3 regions of the Streptomyces sp. NPDC058683 genome follow, and region 1 is predicted to be linked to each of the others. Evidence: riboswitches for the same ligand, from Rfam matches in the RefSeq annotation. Region 1 holds a riboswitch; each other region holds the start of a gene.

Evidence for each region. A riboswitch is a leader RNA that binds a small molecule or an ion and turns the genes downstream of it on or off. The one in region 1 is predicted to bind S-adenosylmethionine.
Region 2: another riboswitch for S-adenosylmethionine. It lies ahead of thrC (threonine synthase); the one in region 1 lies ahead of ACFWXC_RS42670 (aminotransferase class V-fold PLP-dependent enzyme).
Region 3: another riboswitch for S-adenosylmethionine. It lies ahead of ACFWXC_RS02945 (amino acid ABC transporter permease); the one in region 1 lies ahead of ACFWXC_RS42670 (aminotransferase class V-fold PLP-dependent enzyme).

The regions. Positions count from the first base shown of each region.
Region 1 covers NZ_JBHXSK010000055.1:56,198-63,486, reverse strand. The annotation lists gene ACFWXC_RS42680 (cytochrome bc complex cytochrome b subunit) at 1-342, shown strand, start outside; gene trpD (anthranilate phosphoribosyltransferase) at 476-1,540, shown strand; SAM riboswitch class IV at 1,640-1,756, shown strand; gene ACFWXC_RS42670 (aminotransferase class V-fold PLP-dependent enzyme) at 1,901-3,277, shown strand; gene ACFWXC_RS42665 (PQQ-binding-like beta-propeller repeat protein) at 3,346-5,493, shown strand; gene ACFWXC_RS42660 (Lrp/AsnC family transcriptional regulator) at 5,494-5,775, opposite strand; gene ACFWXC_RS42655 (rhomboid family intramembrane serine protease) at 5,772-6,515, opposite strand; gene ACFWXC_RS42650 (hypothetical protein) at 6,668-6,907, shown strand; gene ACFWXC_RS42645 (NYN domain-containing protein) at 6,948-7,289, shown strand, end outside.
Region 2 covers NZ_JBHXSK010000024.1:113,577-120,865, reverse strand. The annotation lists gene ACFWXC_RS26530 (trehalose-6-phosphate synthase) at 1-1,240, opposite strand, end outside; gene ACFWXC_RS26525 (glucosyl-3-phosphoglycerate synthase) at 1,323-2,267, opposite strand; SAM riboswitch class I at 2,425-2,587, shown strand; gene thrC (threonine synthase) at 2,606-3,892, shown strand; gene ACFWXC_RS26515 (MoaD/ThiS family protein) at 3,939-4,214, shown strand; gene ACFWXC_RS26510 (cold-shock protein) at 4,705-4,911, shown strand; gene groL (chaperonin GroEL) at 5,269-6,891, shown strand; gene ACFWXC_RS26500 (NADH:flavin oxidoreductase) at 7,198-7,289, shown strand, end outside.
Region 3 covers NZ_JBHXSK010000002.1:182,914-190,202, forward strand. The annotation lists gene ACFWXC_RS02915 (NtaA/DmoA family FMN-dependent monooxygenase) at 1-538, opposite strand, end outside; gene ACFWXC_RS02920 (LLM class flavin-dependent oxidoreductase) at 561-1,757, opposite strand; gene ACFWXC_RS02925 (putative leader peptide) at 1,823-1,918, opposite strand; partial or broken gene ACFWXC_RS02930 (GNAT family N-acetyltransferase) at 1,962-2,222, opposite strand; gene ACFWXC_RS02935 (transporter substrate-binding domain-containing protein) at 2,368-3,393, opposite strand; gene ACFWXC_RS02940 (amino acid ABC transporter ATP-binding protein) at 3,460-4,242, opposite strand; gene ACFWXC_RS02945 (amino acid ABC transporter permease) at 4,239-5,219, opposite strand; SAM riboswitch class IV at 5,612-5,735, opposite strand; gene ACFWXC_RS02950 (glutathione S-transferase C-terminal domain-containing protein) at 5,813-6,685, opposite strand; gene ACFWXC_RS02955 (putative leader peptide) at 6,807-6,938, opposite strand; gene ACFWXC_RS02960 (hypothetical protein) at 7,099-7,289, shown strand, end outside.

The DNA.
Region 1 (7,289 bases):
ATCGTCACCAAGCGGATCTGCCTCGGCCTGCAGCGCCGGGACCGCGAGAAGGTGCTGCACGGTCGTGAGACCGGCATCATCAAGCGGCTGCCGCACGGTGAGTTCATCGAGGTGCACGAGCCGCTCAGCCAGGAGCAGCTGCACACCCTCACGGCCCACCACCAGTACGAGCCGGCCCAGGTCGGCGCGGCGGTGGACGAGAACGGTGTCGAGCGCAAGATCAAGGGATCCGAGAAGCTCCGCGCGAAGCTGAGCGGCGCCTATTACGGCGAGGACAACCAGATCCCGAAGCCCACCGTCGAGGAGTACAAGGAGATCACGAGCGGCCACGGCCACCACTGATCGACCGCGTCGCCACGCCACGGTCGAAGGGCCCCCGTCCGGTGTACGGATGGGGGCCCTTCGCCGTGCCCGGGGCTGGATAGGGTAGGCGTGACACTGTTGTTTTGCCGGTACGACCATCAGGAGCGGCCTTATGAGCGCTGTGACCCCCGCTGGAGGCGACACCGCGGCGGGCCGTTCCTGGCCCGAGGTGCTGAACGCGCTGCTGTACGGCCAGGACCAGAGCGCGGACGCGACGGCCTGGGCGATGGACCAGATCATGCGCGGCCAGGCGACCGACGCCCAGATCGCCGGCTTCGTCGTCGCCCTGCGGGCGAAGGGCGAGACGGTCGACGAGATCAACGGCCTGGTCCGCACGATGTACGCGCACGCCAACGTCATCGAGGTACCGGGCCGCACGGTCGACATCGTCGGCACCGGCGGTGACGGCGCCAAGACGGTGAACATCTCCACGATGTCGGCGCTGGTGGTGGCCGGCACCGGGGCGAAGGTCGTCAAGCACGGCAACCGGGCGGCGTCCTCCGCGTCCGGTGCCTCGGACGTGCTGGAGAAGCTCGGCGTCAACCTCGACCTGACCCCGCGGCGGGTCGCCGAGGTCGCCGAGGAGGCCGGCATCACCTTCTGCTTCGCCGTCAAGTTCCACCCGGCGCTGCGCCATGCGGGCGCGGCCCGCGGCCAGCTGGGCATCCGCACGGTGTTCAACATCCTCGGCCCGCTGACCAACCCCGCCCAGGTGCGGGCCCAGGCGGTCGGCGTCGCGGACCCGCGCATGGCACCGGTCGTCGCGGGCGTCTTCGCGGAACGCGGCAACTCCTCCCTGGTCTTCCGCGGCGACGACGGCCTCGACGAGCTGACGACCACCGCCACGTCCCACGTCTGGATCGTCCGCGACGGCAAGGTCACCGAGGAGACCTTCGACCCGAGGGACGCCGGAATCGAGCTGGTCCCGGTGGAGGCGCTGCGCGGCGGCGACCCGTCGTACAACGCGGAGGTCGCCCGCCGGCTCCTGGACGGCGAGACGGGCCCGGTCCGCGACGCGGTCCTGCTGAACTCGGCGGCGGCCCTGGTGGCCCTGGACCCGGGCACCGGAACGCTCGCCGAGCAGATCCGCGCCGGCATGGACAAGGCGGCGGAGTCGATCGACTCGGGCGCGGCCAAGCGGACGCTGGAGCGCTGGGCGGCGGCGACCAACCGGTAGACGCCGGGCCGCAGGAGCATGTGACGCCGGCGCCTTCGGCAGTCCGTCATCCGGACAGAAGTTGCGCGCCGGCGATCACTTCCTCTACTTTTCCATCCAGGTCATGAGTGACAGTCATGAGGCCCCGGCCGACTGTCCGGCAACCCTCCGTCCGTGGCGGGGTGCCCCGGGTGAAGACCAGGCCGCAGGCAGCGAGGTCTGCGGCAAGCGCGGATCCCTCACGCTCATCCGAATGAGCACAGCCCAGGGATCCTGGTCGTCGAGGGAGTCTCCCGTGAGCAAGCGAATGCGCTAGGGCGTCGAGCCCCACTTCCGCGCACCCCTTTTCACTTTCTTCTTTCCTTTCACGGGAGTTCCGCCATGTCCGTCTCCACCGCTGTCTCCGCCCCGTCGGTTTGTTCCCCCCTGCCCGTTCTGGGCCAGGATGTCACCGTCCCGCTCGTCACCGGCGGCGAGGTCACCTACGCCGCCCTCGACTACGCGGCCAGCGCCCCCGCCCTCCAGCGGGTCTGGGACGACGTCGCCGCCTACGCGCCCTACTACGGCAGCGTCCACCGCGGCGCCGGCTACCTCTCCCAGCTCTCCACGGACCTCTTCGAGAACGCCCGCCGGACCGTCGCCGAGTTCCTCGACTGCCGCCCCGACGACCAGCTGGTCTTCACCCGCTCGACCACGGACTCCCTGAACCTCCTGGCCCGCGCGCTCCCCGCCGACTGCCAGGTCTTCGTCTTCGAGACCGAACACCACGCGAGCCTGCTGCCCTGGCAGGACGCCCGGGTCACCTACCTCGACGCCCCGCGCACCCCGCGCCAGGCCGTCCAGACCCTGGAGCAGGCCCTCGCCGACCGCACCGTGTCCATTGAAGGGGGCTACGGCCCGGCCCTGGTCTGTGTCACCGGCGCCTCGAACGTCACCGGCGAGCTGTGGCCGGTGCGGGAGCTGGCCGCGGCGGCCCATGCGCACGGCGCCCGGATCGTCCTGGACGCGGCCCAGCTGGCCCCGCACCACCCGGTGAGCCTCCGCGAGCTGGACGTCGACTGGATCGCCTTCTCCGGCCACAAGCTGTACGCCCCCTTCGGCTCCGGCGTCCTGGCCGGCCGCGCCGACTGGCTCCGGGCGGCCGAGCCGTACCTCGCCGGCGGCGGCGCCAGCCGCAAGGTCACCCGGCGCGAGGACGGGGGAGTGGCCGTGGAGTGGCACGAGAGCGCCGCACGCCACGAGGCGGGCTCCCCGAACGTGATCGGCGCCTACTCGATCGCCGCGGCCTGCAAGGCGCTGACCGAGGCCGGCTTCGACACGCTGGTCGCCCGCGAGCGGTACCTGATCGAGAAGGTGCGGGCGGGGCTGGCCGAGGTCCCCGAGGTCCGGGTCCTCTCCCTCTTCGGCGACGACGCCCCGCGGGTCGGAGTGATCAGCTTCGTGGTGGACGGCTGGAACAGCTCCCACTTCGCCGCCGCCCTCTCCGCCGAGTACGGCATCGGCGTCCGCGACGGCCTCTTCTGCGCCCACCCGCTGGTCAGGACCCTGCTGGGCTCCGACCCCCAGACCCAGGGCGAGTGCGGGGCGCCGGAGGCGGCACCGGGCGAGAAGTCCCTGAACGCGATCCGGGTGAGCTTCGGGGCGGGGACGCCGGACGAGCATGTGGAGCGGTTCGTGAATGCCGTCAAGGAGCTGGTCCGGGATGGCGCGAAGTGGAACTACCGTACGGAGGACGGCCGTTGCGTACCGGCCGTCTGACGGACTGACGTCCAGCCGCGCGTATACGCTTCCTTCGGCAGCTGTACGGAGGGCAGGGGGAGCACGGGGTGGAGGAGCTGCGCGAGACGGACCCTCGGACCATCGGTCCCTACGAGGTCCGGGGCAGACTCGGATCCGGCGGCATGGGCGAGGTGTATCTCGCCGAGGCGCGCGGTGGTCTCCGGCTCGCCGTGAAGGTGGTGCGCGCCGAACACGCGGAGGACCGGACCTTCAGGGCCCGGTTCCGGCACGAGGTGCGGGCCGCGCAGACCGTCGGCGGCACGGGGACGTACACCGCCCGCGTCGTGGACGCGGACACCGAGGCCGTACGGCCGTGGATGGCCACCGAGTACGTGGACGGGCCGAACCTGCGGGACGCGATCCTCGACGGCGGTCCCCTGGCCGGCGGCGCGGTACGGCTGCTGGCGGCCGCGCTGGGCGAGGCGCTGGCCGCGATCCACGCCAAGGGGCTGGTGCACCGGGACCTGAAGCCCTCCAACATCATGCTCGCGCCGGACGGCCCGAGGGTCATCGACTTCGGGATCGTCCGGGCCCTGGAAGGGACCGCGCTGACCCGGACCGGGGTGATCGTCGGGTCGGTCGGCTATGTCTCGCCCGAGCAGATCCGCAACGGCGCCCACGTGGGACCGGCCAGTGACGTCTTCTCGCTGGGCGCGGTCCTCGCGTACGCGGCGGGCGGACGGGAACCCTTCGGCGAGGGGCAGGACTCGGTCGTCCTGCTGCGGATCCTGACCGGGGACGTCGACCTGTCCGCCGTACCGAAGGACCATCTGGAGCTCGTGGAGTCCTGTCTGCGCGACGACCCCGGGGCGCGGCCGACGCCCGCGGACGTGGTCGCGGCGGTGGGGCACACCGGGCGTTCCCTCCGCGCAGGCCTCGGGGCGGGGTGGTACGCCGGCCGCGCCACGGCGGAATCGGGGACCGTGGACAGCGATGAGCGCTGGGTGCCGGAACACGGGTCGGGGGAACGGGACAGCCGCGTCGAGTACGTGGCGCCCGCGACAGTCACGGACATGCCCGTGGCCGCACCGGCTGCCGCCCCGGCCTCACGGCGGCGGCTGCTGGCGGCTCTGACGGGCGGTGCGGCGGTCGTGGCGGGCGGGGGCGTCGGCGGGTGGCTGTGGCTGCGGGACTCCTCGGCCGGCACGGGTCCGGCGGTGCGGGAGGGGCGGACCGGCACGGTCTCGTCGTCGGCGACCCAGGTGGGGTGGCAGTACCCGGTCCAGGGGCTGGGCGGGCAGCGCGGCCCGTGTGCGGCGGTGTCGGCCGACGGGAACCTGGTGTACGTCGGCGGGGCGGACGGCTCGCTGCACGCGGTGACGCCGAACGGCCGCCCCGTCTGGAGCACCGCGCTGGGCGGCCCGGTCATGCCCCCGCTCGCCACCGCCGACGGCGTGTACTGCCTGCTGTACGACAACGGGGAGGGCTCCACGAAGCTCTGCGCGCTCGACCGGCGCGGCCGGGTGCGCTGGACCAGACCGGTCGCCGGGAACAGCCAGGTCCCGGTGGCCGCGGGCGACCTGGTCCTGGTGTCCTACGGCCCCACGGACGCGGGCGGGGTGCGCGCGTACACCCCCGACGGCAGCGTGGCCTGGAGCACGCCGACCGGGCCGGCGCCCACCAGCGAGCCCATGGTCGCGGACGGGGTGGTCTACGTCGGCACGTTCGGGGATCAGGTGCGGGCCCTGGACGCGAAGAGCGGGAAGCGGCTCTGGGCGACGGCGGCCGGCAGTGACACCGGCCGCCCGGCGCTGATCGGGGACGTCCTGGTGGCCGGGTCGGGCGGTGAGCAGATGCTGCACGGCATCAGCCGGACGGGCAAGGCGCTCTGGCACAAGTCCGGCAACGAGCTGCCGAGCGGCGGCCGCTACTTCACGAGCGTGTCGTTCGGCGGCCTGGCGGTCACCGCGAGCAGTTACGAGCTGGTCGCCCTGGACCCCGCCGACGGATCGAAGGCGTGGGACCTCATGCTCACCGGCGAGGGCACCCAGTACAGCGATCCCACGGTCGCGGGCGGCACCCTCTACGTACGCCAGGGCTCGACGCTCTTCGGCGTGAACCGCCGGGGCGGGCGCACCTGGCGCAAGCGCGTCGAGGGCGGGGCGTCGACCGGGACCCAGAGCCCGGTCGCCCGCGACGGCCGGATCTACGTCGCGACCGCCGACGGCATCACCGTCCTCGCCCTCAAGGCCTGACTAGCTGTCCAGGCCGATGGCGAACGCCGCCTCCAGGTCGTGCTGGGAGTACGTGCGGAACGCGACGTGCGTGTCCGTGCCCTCCACGCCCTGGATCTTGCTGATCCGCCCCGGGATCACCTCGGCCAGGTCCTCGTGCTCGCGCACCCGGACCATGGCGATCAGGTCGTACGTACCGGTGACGGAGAAGACCTCGCTGACGCTGTCCAGCGCGGCGATCTGTTCCGCGATCTCGGGGATCCGGTCCACGCTGGTCTTGATGAGGACGATCGCGGTGATCACGGCTGGTTCTCTCCCTCGGGAGCCGGAGCTGGGGCGGCCTTCACTTTAGTCCCACGGCCGTACCGCACCCACGCGTAGCCGAGACCGAGTCCGAAGCCGACCAGATGGGCGAGGTAGGCCACGCCGGGGCCGGAGGGGGCCTGGTCCAGGGCGAGCCACTGCAGGGCCGCCCAGAAGGGGAGCACCACCCAGGCCGGGAACCGGAGCGGAAGGAAGAAGAGGAACGGCAGAAGACTGGTCACGCGGGCGCTGGGGAACAGGTACAGGAACGCTCCGAGGACCGCCGAGATCGCCCCGGACGCCCCCACCAGCGACTGCTGGGACGAGGCGTTGGCGGCCGCGTAGCCGAGCAGTGCGAGGTAGCCGCAGCCGAGGTAGAAGAGGGTGAACTCCACGCGGCCCATCCGCTCCTCGGTCATCGCCCCGAAGACGAAGAGGAAGAGCATGTTGCCGAGCAGGTGCACCCAGCTGCCGTGGATGAACAGCGCCGTGGCCGGGGTGAGCGCCTCCCGCGCCGGACCGTCGAACAGGTCGGCGGGAACCACCCCCCAGCGCCGGAAGTACGCGCGCTGGGCGGCCGCCAGGGCGTCCCCGGTGCCGTAGGACGGGGTGAAGCCGGACGCCGGGCCGAGCACGAAGATCAGGCAGCACACGGCGATCAGGGTGTACGTCATGGGTGCCGACGTGCTCCGCAGGCTCCGCAGGGTCCGGACGGCCGTCGTGTTCCAGTTGCCGATCATGGACATAGAGCATGGCGTAACGGGATGCACCGGTGCGGATCGCCTCGCCGCCGTGGACAGGGCGGCGTCGAGTACGCGCCAGGCCGTAGGGTAACGAGCCACACGCGTCGGGACGGCGCGTCACGGACACTAGAAGGAAGCGAACAGCCACGATGACGGTTCCCCTGCCGACCGCCACGACGCGGTGGCGCTGCACCCTCTGCGGCAACCTCACGCGCTTCGACGTGACCCGCTCGTCGAAGGTCGTGGAGTACGTGCACCTCGACCTGGCCGGTGAGCCCAAGGTCGAGGAGCGCGAGGTGGTCAGTGAGACCATCGAGTCGGTGCGCTGCCGCTGGTGCAACGCGGTGGACCAGGTGGAACTCGTGGACAGGCCGGGTGCCGACTCCTGAGACCGGGAGGCGGCCTCGCACAGGTGATGGGGTGTGACGGATGGTGGAGACCGCAGGCGGGGGGCCGGGCGACGGCACCGCTGAGGTGCTTGACCGTCCGCTGCCCGACGGCGTGCGACGGCGTGTCGTACAGATCGTGTCGGACGGCTTCGGCGGGCTGACCGTCGCCGAACTGCCCGCCCAGCTGCGGCAGTACGCCCGTTTCGCACCGAATCGTCGAGCCAAGTTCGCCGGGAACGCCATGGCGACGGCGCTGGAGACGGACACCCTCTTCCGGCAGCGGATCGGGGAGAAGCTCAGAGAGGCCCAGCCGGAACTCGCCGGCGCCCTCGACTCCGGCTCCCCGCCCCCGGCCGCGGACCCGCTCGACGTGGCGGCCGCG
Region 2 (7,289 bases), on a different contig from region 1:
CCTCGTACGCCCCCGCCTCCCGCGAGAGCACCAGCACGCACCCCTCGTCCGACACCACCGGCATCTCCTTGGCGACCAGGTTCATGCCGTCCCGGATCGGGTTCACCAACGCCACGTCGGCCAGCCGGTAGGCCGCAAGCGACCTCGCGAAGTCGTCCTTCACATGCAGCACCACCGGCGTCCAACCCGCCGTCCCGTACGCCGAGTTGATCTCGTCCGCGACCCGCTGCACCTCGGCCGTGTAGTCGCGGTACACCGCGAGGTCCTGCCGCGACGGATACGCGAACGCGACATGCACCACCCGCTCCCGCCACTCGGGGTGGTCGTCGAGCAGCTGCCGGTACGCGAGCAGCCCCCGCACGATGTTCTTCGACAGCTCGGTCCGGTCCACCCGGACGATCGTCCTGCGGCCCTCGCCGATCTCCTCCCGCAGCGCCCGCATCCGCTCGTCCACGTCCGGCTCGTGCGACCGCTTCCGCAGGAAGTCCGCGTCGGCCCCCAGCCCGTGCACCCCGATCCGGGTCTCCCCGGCCGCCGGGATCCCCGGGCCCAGCACCGCATGACAGCAGGCCACGAACGCGTCCGCCCACCGCCGGGTCAGGAACGCCGCGTGATCGGCGCCCAGGATCCCGCCGAGCAGCTCCGCCGCGATGTCGTCGGGGAGCAGCCGGAAGTAGTCCGGCGGCGCCCACGGGGTGTGGGAGAAATGGCCGATACGGAGATCCGGCCGCAGCCGGCGCAGCATCCGCGGGGCCAGCGCCAGGTGGTAGTCCTGGATGACGACCACCGCACCCTCGCCCGCCTCCTGCGCCAGCGCCTCGGCGAACGCCTGGTTGTAGGCCTGGTACGAGGCCCACCGCCGCCGGAACTCCGCGTCGAAGACCGGTTCCAGCGGGGTCTGGTAGAGCATGTGGTGGACGAACCAGAGCACCGAGTTCGCGATGCCGTTGTACGCGTCCGAGAACACGTCCGGGTCGATGTCGAGCATCCGGACCTGCTGCCCGCCGGTGTCCCCGGCCGGCAGCCGGCCGCCCTCGGCCCGCCGTACCGCCTCCCGGTCGCCGTCGCTCAGCGCCGCGCACACCCACACCGCGTTCGCGTCCGGCCCGATGGCCGACAGCCCCGAGACCAGCCCGCCGCCACCCCGCTTGGCGTGCAGGGCACCGCCGTCGCCCACTTCATACGAAACCGGGCCGCGGTTGGACGCGACCAGCACCTCAGCACCGCTGGTGGAAGCCATACGCCACAACCTAGCCCGGCCCGGAAACGCTCAAACGTACGGCCGTGCCCGACGCGCCGCCGTATACGGCCGTACGTAGAAGTCACGCCACCCGGCGCTCGGCGTACTCGGCGATCTCCGCCATCGGCGGCCGTTCCTCGGTGTCCACGGAGTAGGTGCGCGGCTCGAAGCCGTCCTCGCCCCGTTCGAACTGGGTGAGGGAAGGGCGGATCAGGTGCCCGCGGGCCAGCCGCAGCTGCGCGGTGCGGTAGATCGCGGCGGACATCCGGCCGAGGGCCTGGCCGTCCTGGTGGCGGTGTTTGCGGACCCCCACGTCGACCTGCGCCAACGCGTTGAGCCCCACCAGGTGCAGGGCGTCGACCAGCATGCCCAGCTCCACGCCGTAGCCGACCGGGAAGGGGAGCTGTTCGAGGAGGGAGCGGCGGGCGGCGTACTCGCCGCCGAGCGGCTGGACGAACCCGGCCAGCTGCGGCCAGTGCATGTTGAGCAGCGGGCGGGCCATCAGTTCGGTGACCCGGCCGCCCTGTCCGGCCGAGCCGGCGAGCGGGCGGTCGTACATCGCCTTGACCAGGTCGACGTCCGGGTCGGTCAGCAGCGGGCCGACGATCCCGGTGACGAAGTCGGAGGAGAAGTCACGCAGGTCGGCGTCGATGAAGCAGACGATGTCGCCGGTGGTGACCAGGAGGGAGCGCCAGAGGACCTCGCCCTTGCCGGGGACGGCGGGGATGCGCGGCAGGATCGTGTCGCGGTGGACGACCCGGGCGCCGGCCGCCGCGGCCACCGCCGCCGTACGGTCGGTGGAACCGGAGTCGACGACCACGATCTCGTCGACGAGCGGCACCTGCCGCATGAGGTCGTGACGGATGATCGCGACGATGTCGCCGACCGTCTCCTCCTCGTTGAGCGCGGGCAGCACGACGGAGACGGACTGACCGGTGCGCTGCTTGGCGGCGAGTATCCGGTGCAGCGGACGGTCGTTCATGGACCAGGAGCGGGTGGCCAGCCAGCGCTCGACTTCTTCCAGCACAGTCAGCGGCTCCTCACTGTCACGGTCACACTGCGAGGTGTGATCCATCTCGCGGTTCGGACGACTATCTCAACTGTCCTGGCCTTCGGTTACAGTCTTGAACAACGCCGATGACCATCGCATGTCCTGAGGTCACCGAGCGTTGACAACCGCATACCGCTCATCCAGAGGGGCAGAGGGAAACGGCCCGATGAAGCCCCGGCAACCCTCCAGTCGGTTACTCGTGGATCGCTGATCAATGTCGATCACTCGCGAGGCTCCCGGCTAGGGAAGGTGCCAAATCCGTCTCACGGCGAAATGCGTCGTGGGGAAGATGAGGAGAAAGGGCCTCGCCTCACATGGCTGTGCAGACTGCTGCGACCACCACCGACTCCACGACCGTCGACCTCGGTCCGGCCACCGCCCTGAGCTGCCGCGAGTGCGGCCACCGTGTGCCGCTCGGCCCGGTGTTCGCCTGCGAGGAGTGTTTCGGCCCGCTCGAGATCGCGTATGACTTCTCGGCCTACGACACCGAGGAGCTGCGGAGGCGGATCGAAGCGGGTCCCGCGAACATCTGGCGCTACGCGCCGCTGCTGCCCGTCCCCGCGGACGTGGCGACCAAGCCGAACATCAACCCGGGCTGGACCAAGCTCGTCCAGGCCGACAACCTGGCGAAGGAGCTGGGCGTCACCGGCGGCCTGTACGTCAAGGACGACTCCGGCAACCCGACGCACTCCTTCAAGGACCGGGTCGTCGCCCAGGCCGTCGAGGCCGCGCGCGCCTTCGGCTACACCACGCTCTCCTGCTCCTCCACCGGCAACCTCGCCGGCGCGGTCGGTGCCGCCGCCGCCCGGGCCGGTTTCCGCTCCTGCGTGTTCATCCCGCACGACCTGGAGCAGGGCAAGATCGTCATGGCCGCGATCTACGGCGGCGAGCTCGTCGGCATCGAGGGCAACTACGACGACGTGAACCGTTTCTGCTCCGAACTGATCGGTGACTCGGCCGGCGAGGGCTGGGGCTTCGTCAACGTCAACCTGCGGCCGTACTACGCGGAGGGCTCCAAGACCCTGGCGTACGAGATCTGCGAGCAGCTCGGCTGGCGGATCCCCGACCAGCTGGTCGTCCCGATCGCCTCCGGCTCGCAGCTCACGAAGATCGACAAGGGGCTGCAGGAGCTGATCAAGCTCGGGCTCGTCGAGGACAAGCCGTACAAGATCTTCGGTGCGCAGGCCGAGGGGTGCTCGCCGGTGTCGGTGGCCTACAAGGCGGGCCACGACGTGGTGCGGCCGCAGAAGCCGAACACCATCGCCAAGTCCCTCGCCATCGGCAACCCGGCCGACGGGCCGTACGTCCTGGACATCGCGCGCCGTACCGGCGGTGCGGTGGAGGACGTGACCGACGAGCAGGTCGTCGACGCGATCAAGCTGCTCGCGCGGACCGAGGGAATCTTCGCGGAGACCGCCGGCGGGGTGACGGTCGGAGTCACCAAGAAGCTCATTGAGAATGGGCTGATCGACCCGGCGAAGTCGGTTGTCGTGCTCAACACGGGTGATGGACTGAAGACACTGGACGCCGTGGCGGGGACCGGGCTTACGGCGACTATTCGGCCCACTCTCGATTCGTTCCGTGAGGCCGGGCTCGCCTAAGTCAGCCGCAGAAAACCAGGGCGTTGCTCTAACCGGAGGTTTAAACGTGAGCGTCACCGTTCGCATCCCCACCATCCTGCGCACCTACACCGGTGGTCAGGCCGAAGTCAGTGCCGAAGGGGCCACCCTCGGCGAGGTCATCTCCGATCTGGACAAGAACCACACCGGGATCGCCGGCCGCGTTCTCGACGACGAGGGCAAGCTGCGCCGGTTCGTGAATGTGTACGTCAATGATGACGACGTGCGCTTCGAGCAGGGCCTGGCGACGGCCACTCCGGACGGCGCCGGCGTCTCCATCATCCCGGCCGTCGCCGGCGGCTGACCCCGGCGACCGCCCGGCGAGCCCGCTGACCTGGCTGTCGTGATGGCCGTATGACCGAACATTACCTTCGGTAACAGCCATCACCGAGTGTTCATTTGATTGCCCCCTCCGTGAGAGAAGCGGAGGGGGCAATTCTGTGTGGTTGAGCGCGGTAGAGTTGGGGAACGCGGTCCCGATCTCCAGGTCGGGGGCCCCGTATTCGATACCGCTGACCCGATAAGAAGTAGCCAAAGTGCGCGGGTTATATGCGGCTTTTGCGGCCTTTATGGGGCCCGACTTGCCCTGAATTCGGCCGAATTCTTGCTACATTCCGGACCCTTCCCGTCCAGAATTCTCGTCCGATTGACCTGTTGCAGACGGCAGTTGGACAGATACATTCAGCCGCGGTCGACGCGTTCCGGCGCACGCCCCCAAACCTGTGGGGGGTGAGGTCTGACCCGGATCCGCGAAGTGTGGATCTGTGCAAGGGCCAGTAATAGGGGAGTTAGGCATGGCTCAGGGCACCGTCAAGTGGTTCAACGCGGAGAAGGGGTACGGCTTCATCGCGGTCGACGGTGGTGCGGATGTTTTCGTCCACTACAGTGCGATTCAGATGGACGGCTACCGCACCCTGGAGGAAGGTCAGCGGGTCGATTTCGAGATCTCGCAGGGCCAGAAGGGGCCGCAGGCGGACATGGTCCGGCTCGCGACCAGCTGAAGCACGCGCCGACTGACAGCGTCGTTCTTCTTTCTTTGTCGGAGGGCTCGTATCCCATGGGGAGTCATGGGTTACGAGCCCTTTGGCATGCCCGGGACGAGCGGGCCGGTGCGCCCCGCGGGGGCGGCCCGGTACGGGGCCGGGGCGCGGCCCAGTCTCCCGGAGGCGCTTGCACTCGGCATGGGCGAGTGCTAATCATTGGCGTTAGCACTCTGAAGGTGAGAGTGACAAAAATGGACCGGGTCGGTGAGGCCCGCAGGCCGGGTGGGGCAAGGAACCCACGGGTCGGCGAGCCGTCCGTCGCGGGCGCGGGCGCGGTCCGAAGACTCACCCCCAGTCCTGGAGGGACCACTTCACATGGCCAAGATCATCGCGTTCGACGAGGAGGCGCGGCGCGGCCTTGAGCGCGGTATGAACCAGCTCGCCGACGCCGTCAAGGTCACCCTCGGCCCCAAGGGCCGCAACGTCGTCCTTGAGAAGAAGTGGGGCGCCCCCACGATCACCAACGATGGTGTGTCCATCGCCAAGGAGATCGAGCTGGAGGACCCGTACGAGAAGATCGGCGCCGAGCTGGTCAAGGAAGTCGCCAAGAAGACGGACGACGTCGCCGGTGACGGTACGACCACCGCGACCGTGCTCGCCCAGGCCCTGGTCAAGGAAGGCCTGCGCAACGTCGCGGCCGGCGCCAACCCGATGGCTCTGAAGCGCGGTATCGAGAAGGCCGTCGAGGCTGTCTCCGGTGCCCTGCTGGAGCAGGCGAAGGATGTCGAGACCAAGGAGCAGATCGCCTCCACGGCCTCCATCTCCGCCGCCGACACCCAGATCGGCGAGCTCATCGCCGAGGCCATGGACAAGGTCGGCAAGGAAGGCGTCATCACCGTCGAGGAGTCCCAGACCTTCGGTCTGGAGCTGGAGCTCACCGAGGGTATGCGCTTCGACAAGGGCTACATCTCGGCGTACTTCGCCACCGACATGGAGCGTATGGAGGCGTCCCTCGACGACCCGTACATCCTGATCGCCAACTCGAAGATCGGCTCCGTCAAGGACCTGCTCCCGCTCCTGGAGAAGGTCATGCAGTCGGGCAAGCCGCTGCTGATCATCGCCGAGGACGTCGAGGGCGAGGCCCTGTCGACCCTGGTCGTCAACAAGATCCGCGGCACCTTCAAGTCCGTCGCGGTCAAGGCCCCGGGCTTCGGCGACCGCCGCAAGGCGATGCTGAACGACATCGCCATCCTCACCGGTGGCGAGGTCATCTCCGAGGAGGTCGGTCTCAAGCTCGAGAACACGACCCTCGACCTGCTGGGCAAGGCCCGCAAGGTGGTCATCACCAAGGACGAGACCACCATCGTCGACGGTGCCGGCTCGTCCGACCAGGTCGCCGGCCGGGTCAACCAGATCCGCGCCGAGATCGAGCAGTCCGACTCGGACTACGACCGCGAGAAGCTCCAGGAGCGCCTGGCCAAGCTCGCCGGTGGCGTCGCCGTCATCAAGGCCGGTGCCGCGACCGAGGTCGAGCTCAAGGAGCGCAAGCACCGCATCGAGGACGCCGTGCGCAACGCGAAGGCGGCCGTCGAGGAGGGCATCGTCGCCGGTGGTGGCGTGGCCCTGCTGCAGGCCTCCTCGGTCTTCGAGAAGCTGGAGCTGGAGGGTGACGAGGCGACGGGCGCCGCGATCGTGAAGCTCGCCCTCGAGGCCCCGCTGAAGCAGATCGCCGTCAACGCCGGCCTCGAGGGCGGCGTCGTGGTGGAGAAGGTCCGCAACCTCACCCCGGGTCACGGCCTGAACGCCGCGACCGGTGAGTACGTCGACCTGATCGCCGAGGGCATCATCGACCCGGCGAAGGTGACGCGCTCTGCCCTGCAGAACGCCGCCTCCATCGCCGCGCTGTTCCTCACCACCGAGGCCGTCATCGCCGACAAGCCGGAGAAGGCCGCCGCGGCCGCTCCGGGCGGCATGCCGGGCGGTGACATGGACTTCTGATCGACCCCTGGTCGATCGCCTGTCCTGACCGAGGGCGGCACTCCCTGTTCGACAGGGGGTGCCGCCCTCGGGCGTTTTTGCCTCGATGACCGGGGCCCGGGCGTCGACGGCGGGGAACCGCGGGCACTGAAGCGGGAGTTGCCCGTCGGCCGGCCGGGGCGGCCGTGGGGGCCGTGTCCGGTGTCACACGGCTTTCGGGCGGGGACGGGAATGGGTGCGTACGGGCAGGTCGTTGTGCACGTGCGTGCACTCGATGCGCGTGCACATACCGTCCGGTCTACGACCTACCCACGAGGAGCCCCCCACGTGACCGTCACCACGCCCCCCGCCTCCCGCGCGGCCGAGATCCTCTCCCGTCCGATCACCCTGAACGGGCTCACGGTCCCCAACCGGATCGT
Region 3 (7,289 bases), on a different contig from region 1:
CGGTGACCTGGTCGGCGAGGATCTCGTCGCCGCGCCAGGAGTCGAAGAGCTCGTGCGCGGTGGCGAGGAACTCCTTGGCGCGGGAGTAGCGCTCGTCCTGCGGCAGGTAGCCGCCGCGCCGGAAGTTCTCGCCGGTGAAGGCGTCCCAGGAGGTGACCACGTTCCAGGCGGCCCGGCCGTCGGAGAGGTGGTCGAGGCTGGCGAACTGGCGGGCCACCTCGTAGGGCTCGTTGAACGTGGAGTTGATGGTGCCGGTCAGCCCGAGGTGCTCGGTGACGGCGGCCAGCGCGGTCAGCACCGTGAAGGTGTCGGGGCGGCCGACGACGTCCAGGTCGTATATCTTCCCGCCCTGTTCGCGCAGCCTGAGCCCCTCGGCGAGGAACAGGAAGTCGAACTTGGCGCGTTCGGCGGTCTTCGCGAAGTGCACGAAGGAGCTGAACTCGATGTGGCTGCCAGCGGCCGGGTCGCTCCACACGGTGGTGTTGTTGACGCCGGGGAAGTGCGCGGCCAGGTGGATCTGCTTCAGGGGCTTGCTCATGTCGGGTGCGGTCCCTTCCGGCTCAGGCGGCGGCATAGCGGTTGGCGGGGCGGGCGAGCCCGAGCAGGCCGCGCAGGGTGTCGGCCTCGTAGGCGGTCCGGAAGCGGCCCCGGCGTTGCAGCTCGGGTACCAGGCCCTCGGTGATGCGCGGCAGGTCGTGGCCGAGGACGGCGGGCCGCAGCCGGAAGCCGGTGAGCCCCTCCGCCGCGAACTCCTCGAGGAGGTCGGCGAGTTGGGCCGCCGTACCGGCGAAGATCCGGGCGTCGCCGGTGTACGGCGTCCCGGCCAGCTCGTCCAGGCGTTCCCGGCGGGCTGTCGCCTGGGCCTCGGTGTCGTCGAGGAAGACCACCAGGTCGCCGAAGACGTGCAGCGGCTCGGCGGCCCGGCCGGCCGCCGCCTGCTCGGCGCGGATCTCGGCGACGATCGCGCGGGCCTGACCGGTGTCGTGCGGGGTGACGTAGCCGAGGTCGGCCTGCCGGGCCACCAGCCGGTACGGGATCGTCTGGTGGGCGAGCGCGGTGACCAGCGGCTGGCCCTGCGGCGGGCGCGGGGTGATGGAGGGGCCCTTCACGCTGAAGTGGCGGCCCTCGAAGTCGATGTAGTGCAGCTTGTCGCGGTCGATGAAGCGCCCGGTGGCCGCGTCGCGGATCTCGGCGTCGTCCTCCCAGCTGTCCCAGAGACGGCGCACGGCCTCCACGTAGTCGGCGGCCTCGTCGAACAGGTCGGCCACCACCGGGCTGTCGTAGGCCTCGGTGCGCGGGATCGTACGACGGCCGAAGTGGCCGGCCTCGTTCGGACGGGCGGTGATCTGGACGCGCAGCCCGGCGCGGCCGGTGCTGACGTAGTCGAGGGTGGCGATCGCCTTCGAGATGTGGAACGGCTCCGTGTGGGTCGCCACCACCGTCGGCACCAGACCTATGTGGTGGGTGAGGGGCGCGATCCGGGCGGCGATGAGCACGGCGTCGAGGCGGCCGCGTACCTGGTCGGTGCGCTCGTCCGGCTCCAGGAAGTGCGAGGACTGCGGGCCGAGACCGTCCTCGATGGTCACGAAGTCGAGCAGACCGCGCTCGGCCTCGGCGGCCAGGTCGGCCCAGTAGCCGGCGGTGAGCAGGTCGCGGGGGCGGGCGACCGGCTCGCGCCAGGAGGCGGGGTGCCAGCCGATGCCGTCGAGGGCGACGGCGAGATGCAGGGGAGAGGGAGATGAAGGAGATGCGGACACAGTGGTGCCTTCCTGGAGGTCCGTACGAGGGCGCGCGAGCAGAGGGGCGCGGCGAGGACAACGGGTCAGGAACAACAGAGCGCGCCGGCCACGCGCACCAGGTCGATGTGCGGCCGGGAGTGCAGGACGGTACGGCGGCTGGGGCTGAGGACACGTGTCACGTCCCGCACCTCCCGGCCTGCTGCGTGTACATCTCGTCGTGACTCACAACAGCCCGGTGTCCGTGGTTGTTCCCGGGCTGCGCACCAGCAGGGTGCGGGTGCGCAGCCGCTCGGTGAAGCCGAGGGACTGGTAGAGCCGGATCGCCGTGGCGTTGCCCGGAGCGGCATGCAGGAACGGCGTGTCACCGCGCTCCCTGATGCCGGCGGCGACGGCCCGCACCAGCCGGGTGGCCAGACCCCGGCCCCGGTGTCCGGGGTCGGTGCAGACCGCGCTGATCTCCGTCCAGCCGGGCAGCCGCAGCCTCCCCCAGCCTTCGGCCGGGGGGACCCCCATCTCGCTTCGCTCGGCGAGGTGGGCGTGCGGACCGGCGAGTGCGGACCAGACGGCGTTGTCCAGGACGCCGCGGGATGCTGCAACGGTCATGGTGACGTTCTCCGCCGGCGACCGGTCAGGAGTTGTCCAGCGGCAGCCCGGGCGGGTTGACCTCGGACTTGGCGACGGCCTCGTTGGAGAGGTTGTAGGCGGCCAGCCACTTGGCGTACTGGCCGTTCTCGATCAGGTAGTTGATGGCGTCGGCGAGCGGCTTGGCAAGGCCGCTGTCCTTCTTCGCGGTGGCCGCGATCAGACCCTGGAGGCTGGCGCCCGCGCCGGAGTAGGTACCCGCGGTGCGGGTGGCGTTGGGCGTGTTGGCGGTCTGCCGGTTGTGGTACGCGATGCCGGGGTTGGGGCCGAGGTAGGCGTCGATCTTGCCGCTGTTGAGGGCCAGGTAGACGCTGTTGCTGTCCTGGTAGTACTTGACCGTGAGCTTCTTGTCCTCCTTGGCCAGCTTGGCCTTCCACTCCAGGAGGATCTTCTCCTGGTTGGTGCCGGCGCTGACGGAGACGGTCTTACCGGCGAGGTTCTCGTAGTTGCCGTCGAAGTTCCAGGTGCTCTTCTTCGGCACCGTGAAGGCGAGGTTGTCCTGCCGGTAGGACGCGAACTCGTACTTCTTCTTGCGCTCCTCGGTGTCGGTGATGTTGGAGAGGGCCACGTCGACCTTGCCGCTGTCGATGCCGACGAACATGTTCTCCCAGGTGAAGCTCTTCACCTCGGGCGTGAGGCCGAAGACCGCGGCGACCAGCCGGGCGAGGTCGGGTTCGGAGCCGGTGAGGGTCTTCTGGTCGCTGCCGACGTAGGCGAGCGGCGGGAATCCGGCGGGCAGGACACCCTCGCCGATGACGAGCTTGCCGCTCTTGCGGACGGCGGCGGGCAGTTCGGCGCTGATGGACTTGACCTCGGAGACCTTGACGGTGGTCTGCTGGGCGGCGCCGTTGGAGACCTGTCCGATGACGACCTCGCCGCTCTTGGCGCTGTCGGTCGTGGTCGCGGCGTCGCTGTCGCCCCCGCAGGCGGCGAGCCCGGTGGCGAGGGTCGCTACGGCGGTCGCCGTGGTGAGGCCGCGGATCAGGCTGCGTCGGGAGAGGAGCGTGGGCATGGCTGTCCTTCGTGTCTCAGTGACAGGTGAAAGGGGGGTGGTTCAGGGGGTTCAGGAGGGGGTGGTTCAGAGGACCTTGCGGAGGAAGTCGCGGGTCCGTTCGTGCTGCGGGTTGTCGAGGATCTCGGCGGGCGGGCCCTGTTCGACGATCCTTCCGGCGTCGATGAAGACGATCCGGTCGGCGACCTCGCGGGCGAAGCCGATCTCGTGGGTGACGATCACCAGGGTGGTGCCGCTGGAGGCCAGGTCCTTGATGACGGCGAGGACCTCGCCGACCAGCTCGGGGTCGAGCGCGGAGGTCGGTTCGTCGAAGAGGATGATGCCGGGGCGCAGCGCGAGAGCGCGGGCGATGGCGACGCGCTGCTGCTGGCCGCCCGACAGCTGCCGCGGGTAGGCGCCGACGCGCTCGCCGAGGCCGACCCGTTCGAGGAGTTCCTTGGCCAGCCGCTGGGCCTCGGGCCTGGTCAGCTTTCCGGTGGCGACGGGGGCGGCCGCGACGTTGTCGAGGACCGTCAGGTGCGGGAACAGGTTGAAGTTCTGGAAGACGAAGCCGATCCGGCTGCGCTGGGCCAGGATGGCGCGTTCGCTCAGCTCCTTGAGCCGGTCGCCGTGGCGCTTCACGCCGACCAGTTCGCCGCCGACGCTGACGTAGCCGCTCTCGGGCTTCTCCAGGTGGTTGACCACCCTCAGCAGCGTGGACTTGCCGGATCCGGACGGACCGAGGATGACGGTGACCTCGCCGGGGCGGACGGTCAGGTCGACGCCGTCGAGGACGCGGTGGGCGCCGTACGACTTGTGGACCTCGTGGATCTCCAGGGCGGCGGGCGCGATGTCCGGTGCGGTGGTCATGCGGCGGCCTCCCGGCGTATCCGTTCCCGCAGGTCGCCGAGGCCGGTGCGGAGTTTCTGGAGGGGGGTCGGCGGCAGCGTGCGGGTGGCGCCGCGGGCGAAGTGCCGCTCGACGTAGAACTGGACGACGGAGACGGCGCTGGTGAGGATCAGGTACCAGACGGTGGCCACCAGCAGCAGCGGCACGATGTCACCGGGATAGGTGCTGCCCATGGACTGCACCGAGCCGAAGAGGTCGAGCAGCGAGACGTAGAACACCAGGGACGTGCCCTTGATCAGCCCGATGAGCTGGTTGACGTAGTTCGGCACGATGGAGCGCAGGGCCTGCGGGAAGACGATCCGGGTGAACTGGTAGCTCTTGGGCAGGCCGAGTGCGGCGGCCGCCTCGTGCTGGCCCTGGTCGACGGAGAGGATGCCGCCGCGCACCACCTCGGCGGCGTAGGCCGCCTCGTTGAGGCTGAGGCCGATCACGGCGACCACCAGGTCGGTGGCGAGTTTCGTCTCGTCGAAGCTGACGAAGGACGGGCCGAAGGGCACGCCCAGGCTCAACGTCTGGTACAGGGCGGAGAAGTTGTAGAGGAAGATCAGCAGGACGATCAGCGGGATCGAGCGGAACAGCCAGGTGTAGGTCCAGCTCACCGCCCGCAGCACGGGGCTGCCGGAGAGCCGGGCGACGGCCAGCACGACGCCGCCGAGGAGGCCCAGCACGGCGCTGAGCGCGGCGACTTCGAGGGTGATGACGAGCCCGTCGAGGATGGTGGGCCGCAGGAACCAGTAGCGGAACCGGTCCCACTGGTAGAAGGGGTTGGTGGCCAGTCCGTGCGCGAACTGCGCGACGACCACCAGGACGACGGCCGTGGCGATCCACCGGCCGGGGCGGCGCAGCGGCTGAACTCGCTGTGTTCTAAAGGGTTTTGACGTCTCGTCAGTGGGCGGCGGTGCCTCGGCGAGGGACACGGTGCCTGGGGGTTCGGTCATGGCGGGCTCCGGCGGAGTCGGTCACCCCGGGTCCCACGGCCGGGACCGCACGACCGGGCCACCTGCGGGCGGGCGGCACGGTGCACGGGGGCGCGCGGGGCAGGGGGGCTGGGCGGACGGCGGCACACCGGGCGGCCGGTGTCTCGACGGGGACGCTGAGGCGCGAAGCTGCGGGAAGCCGGCGAAAAGCCTGGTCAGACCCGGCAGCGGGCACAGCCCGGTGCGGTACACGCGCTACACAGGGCGCTGTTGACACGGAGCAGGTCGACGACGCGGTCCGCGACGAGCGGGCTCGGATACGGGTGTACGCAGCCCGAGGTGCGGCGCTGGGCCGTCCCGGAAACTGCGTACATGTCCGTCACCTGTCACTGTCATGCTGGCCCCCCCGGGGGGCCTCGCGCTTACCGAATCGTCGCTTGCCGAAACGTCATCGGTCCGGTCGTCACCTGGGGCACCCCACCGCGATGCGAGGGTTGCCGGTCAGCAAGCCAGGGCTTGATGCTGACGCTCTTGACCGTTCTGGTCCGCAAGTAACGCAGTTGCCCGAACGAATGTCAACGCCTGTCCGACTGGCGAAACGGTTCGGACCGCTCTCACCTGCGCGGAGCGCCGGGAGCGTCCGCCGCGTGGCCCGCCCAGTCCAGGATCTGGACGGCCGCGCCGGCGGCTTCCAGGCCCTGGCAACGGCCGTGGTGGCGGCGGGCGATGCCGTCGAGGTCGAGGTGGGCGCCGAAGGCCGGATGGGCGGCCAGCCGGCGGGCGTAGGCCCACAGCACCGGGTGGCCGGCGATGCGGTGCACGGCGGAGGCGTCCAGGTGGTTGCGGTGCACGGTGTCGAGTTGTACCAGGGTCACCCACAACTCGACGTCCGCCGCGGTGAGTTGCCCGCCGACCAGGAACTCCGCCCCGGTCAGCCGGCGCTCCAGCTCGTCCAGGGCGGCGAGCAGCACCTCCAGCGCCTCCGGGTCGCCGCCCTCTCGGCCGGCGTGCTGGGCCGCCTGCTCGATGTCCTCGGCGCACAGCCGCTCGACCGCCTCGATCGCGGCCTCGGCACCGCACGGGTACAGCCGGGTGACGCCGTCGCCGAAGTGGCGGTCCAGGTCGCGCAGGATGTCGCGGCTGTGGGTGCTGACGATACGGCCGGACCAGTCGTCGCTGAGCACGGGTGCGAGGGCCGGTCCCGAGTAGTGGTGGGCGCTCGCCTCGTACAGCGGGCGCAGCGCCGTGTGGCTCCCGTCCGGACCGTCCGGGAGGGCGGGCAGATAGGTGACCGGACAACAGTCGTCGAGGGCCAGCAGGCTGTGACCGACGGCGATGCGGAGGCCGGCGGGACAGGCGGTGGCGAGGTGGAGCCGGTAGCGGCGCGGCACGGCGTAGTGGCCGCTGCGCGCGTCCCGGCCGATGCGCCCTCGGAAGGCGGGGGTGGTCCGGACGGACGGGAGGGCGGCGAGCGGAGTGATGGACATACGTCTCCCCGGGGGTGCGGACGCGCGGACGTACGCGCGGCGGAAGCGTTCGTCGGTGGGTGGGCGTTCGGCGGATGCGGCCGACGGCGGGCGCTCGGCCGGTACGGCCGGGAGCGGGGGTTCAGCCGGTACGGCTGATGGCGCTGCACACACGCAGCAGGTCGATGTGCAGGCGGGAGGTGAGCAGCGGGACGGGGCAGGGCGTACGGCTCTCTCGGCGCTGTCTGCCGGTGACCGTGCGCAGCCGACCCATCTTTCCCTACCTTTTCACTAGGATTCCCACCTGGAGTGTCGATCGGCCTCCGCGTGCCGTCAAGAGGGCGTCCACGCCTGGGACACCCGGCCCCGGCTTGCCGCCGGGCGGAAGCGGCGGTCCGCTGGAGACGCAGGCCGAGCGACAGGAGCCGGATGCGATGAGCGAGCCCCCGGGTCCCGGACCCGTGCCCGGTGCCGTGCCCGAGACCTTCGCGTTCGGCTGCGGGCGGTGCGGCGAGGCCTGGGAGGCGACCTTCCAGGCGGTGTTCTTCACCGACCCGATCGCCGACCCGGACCTGCAGAGCACCCTGGAGTACGTCGACGAGGCCGGCCGGGCCGTGCGGTCGCC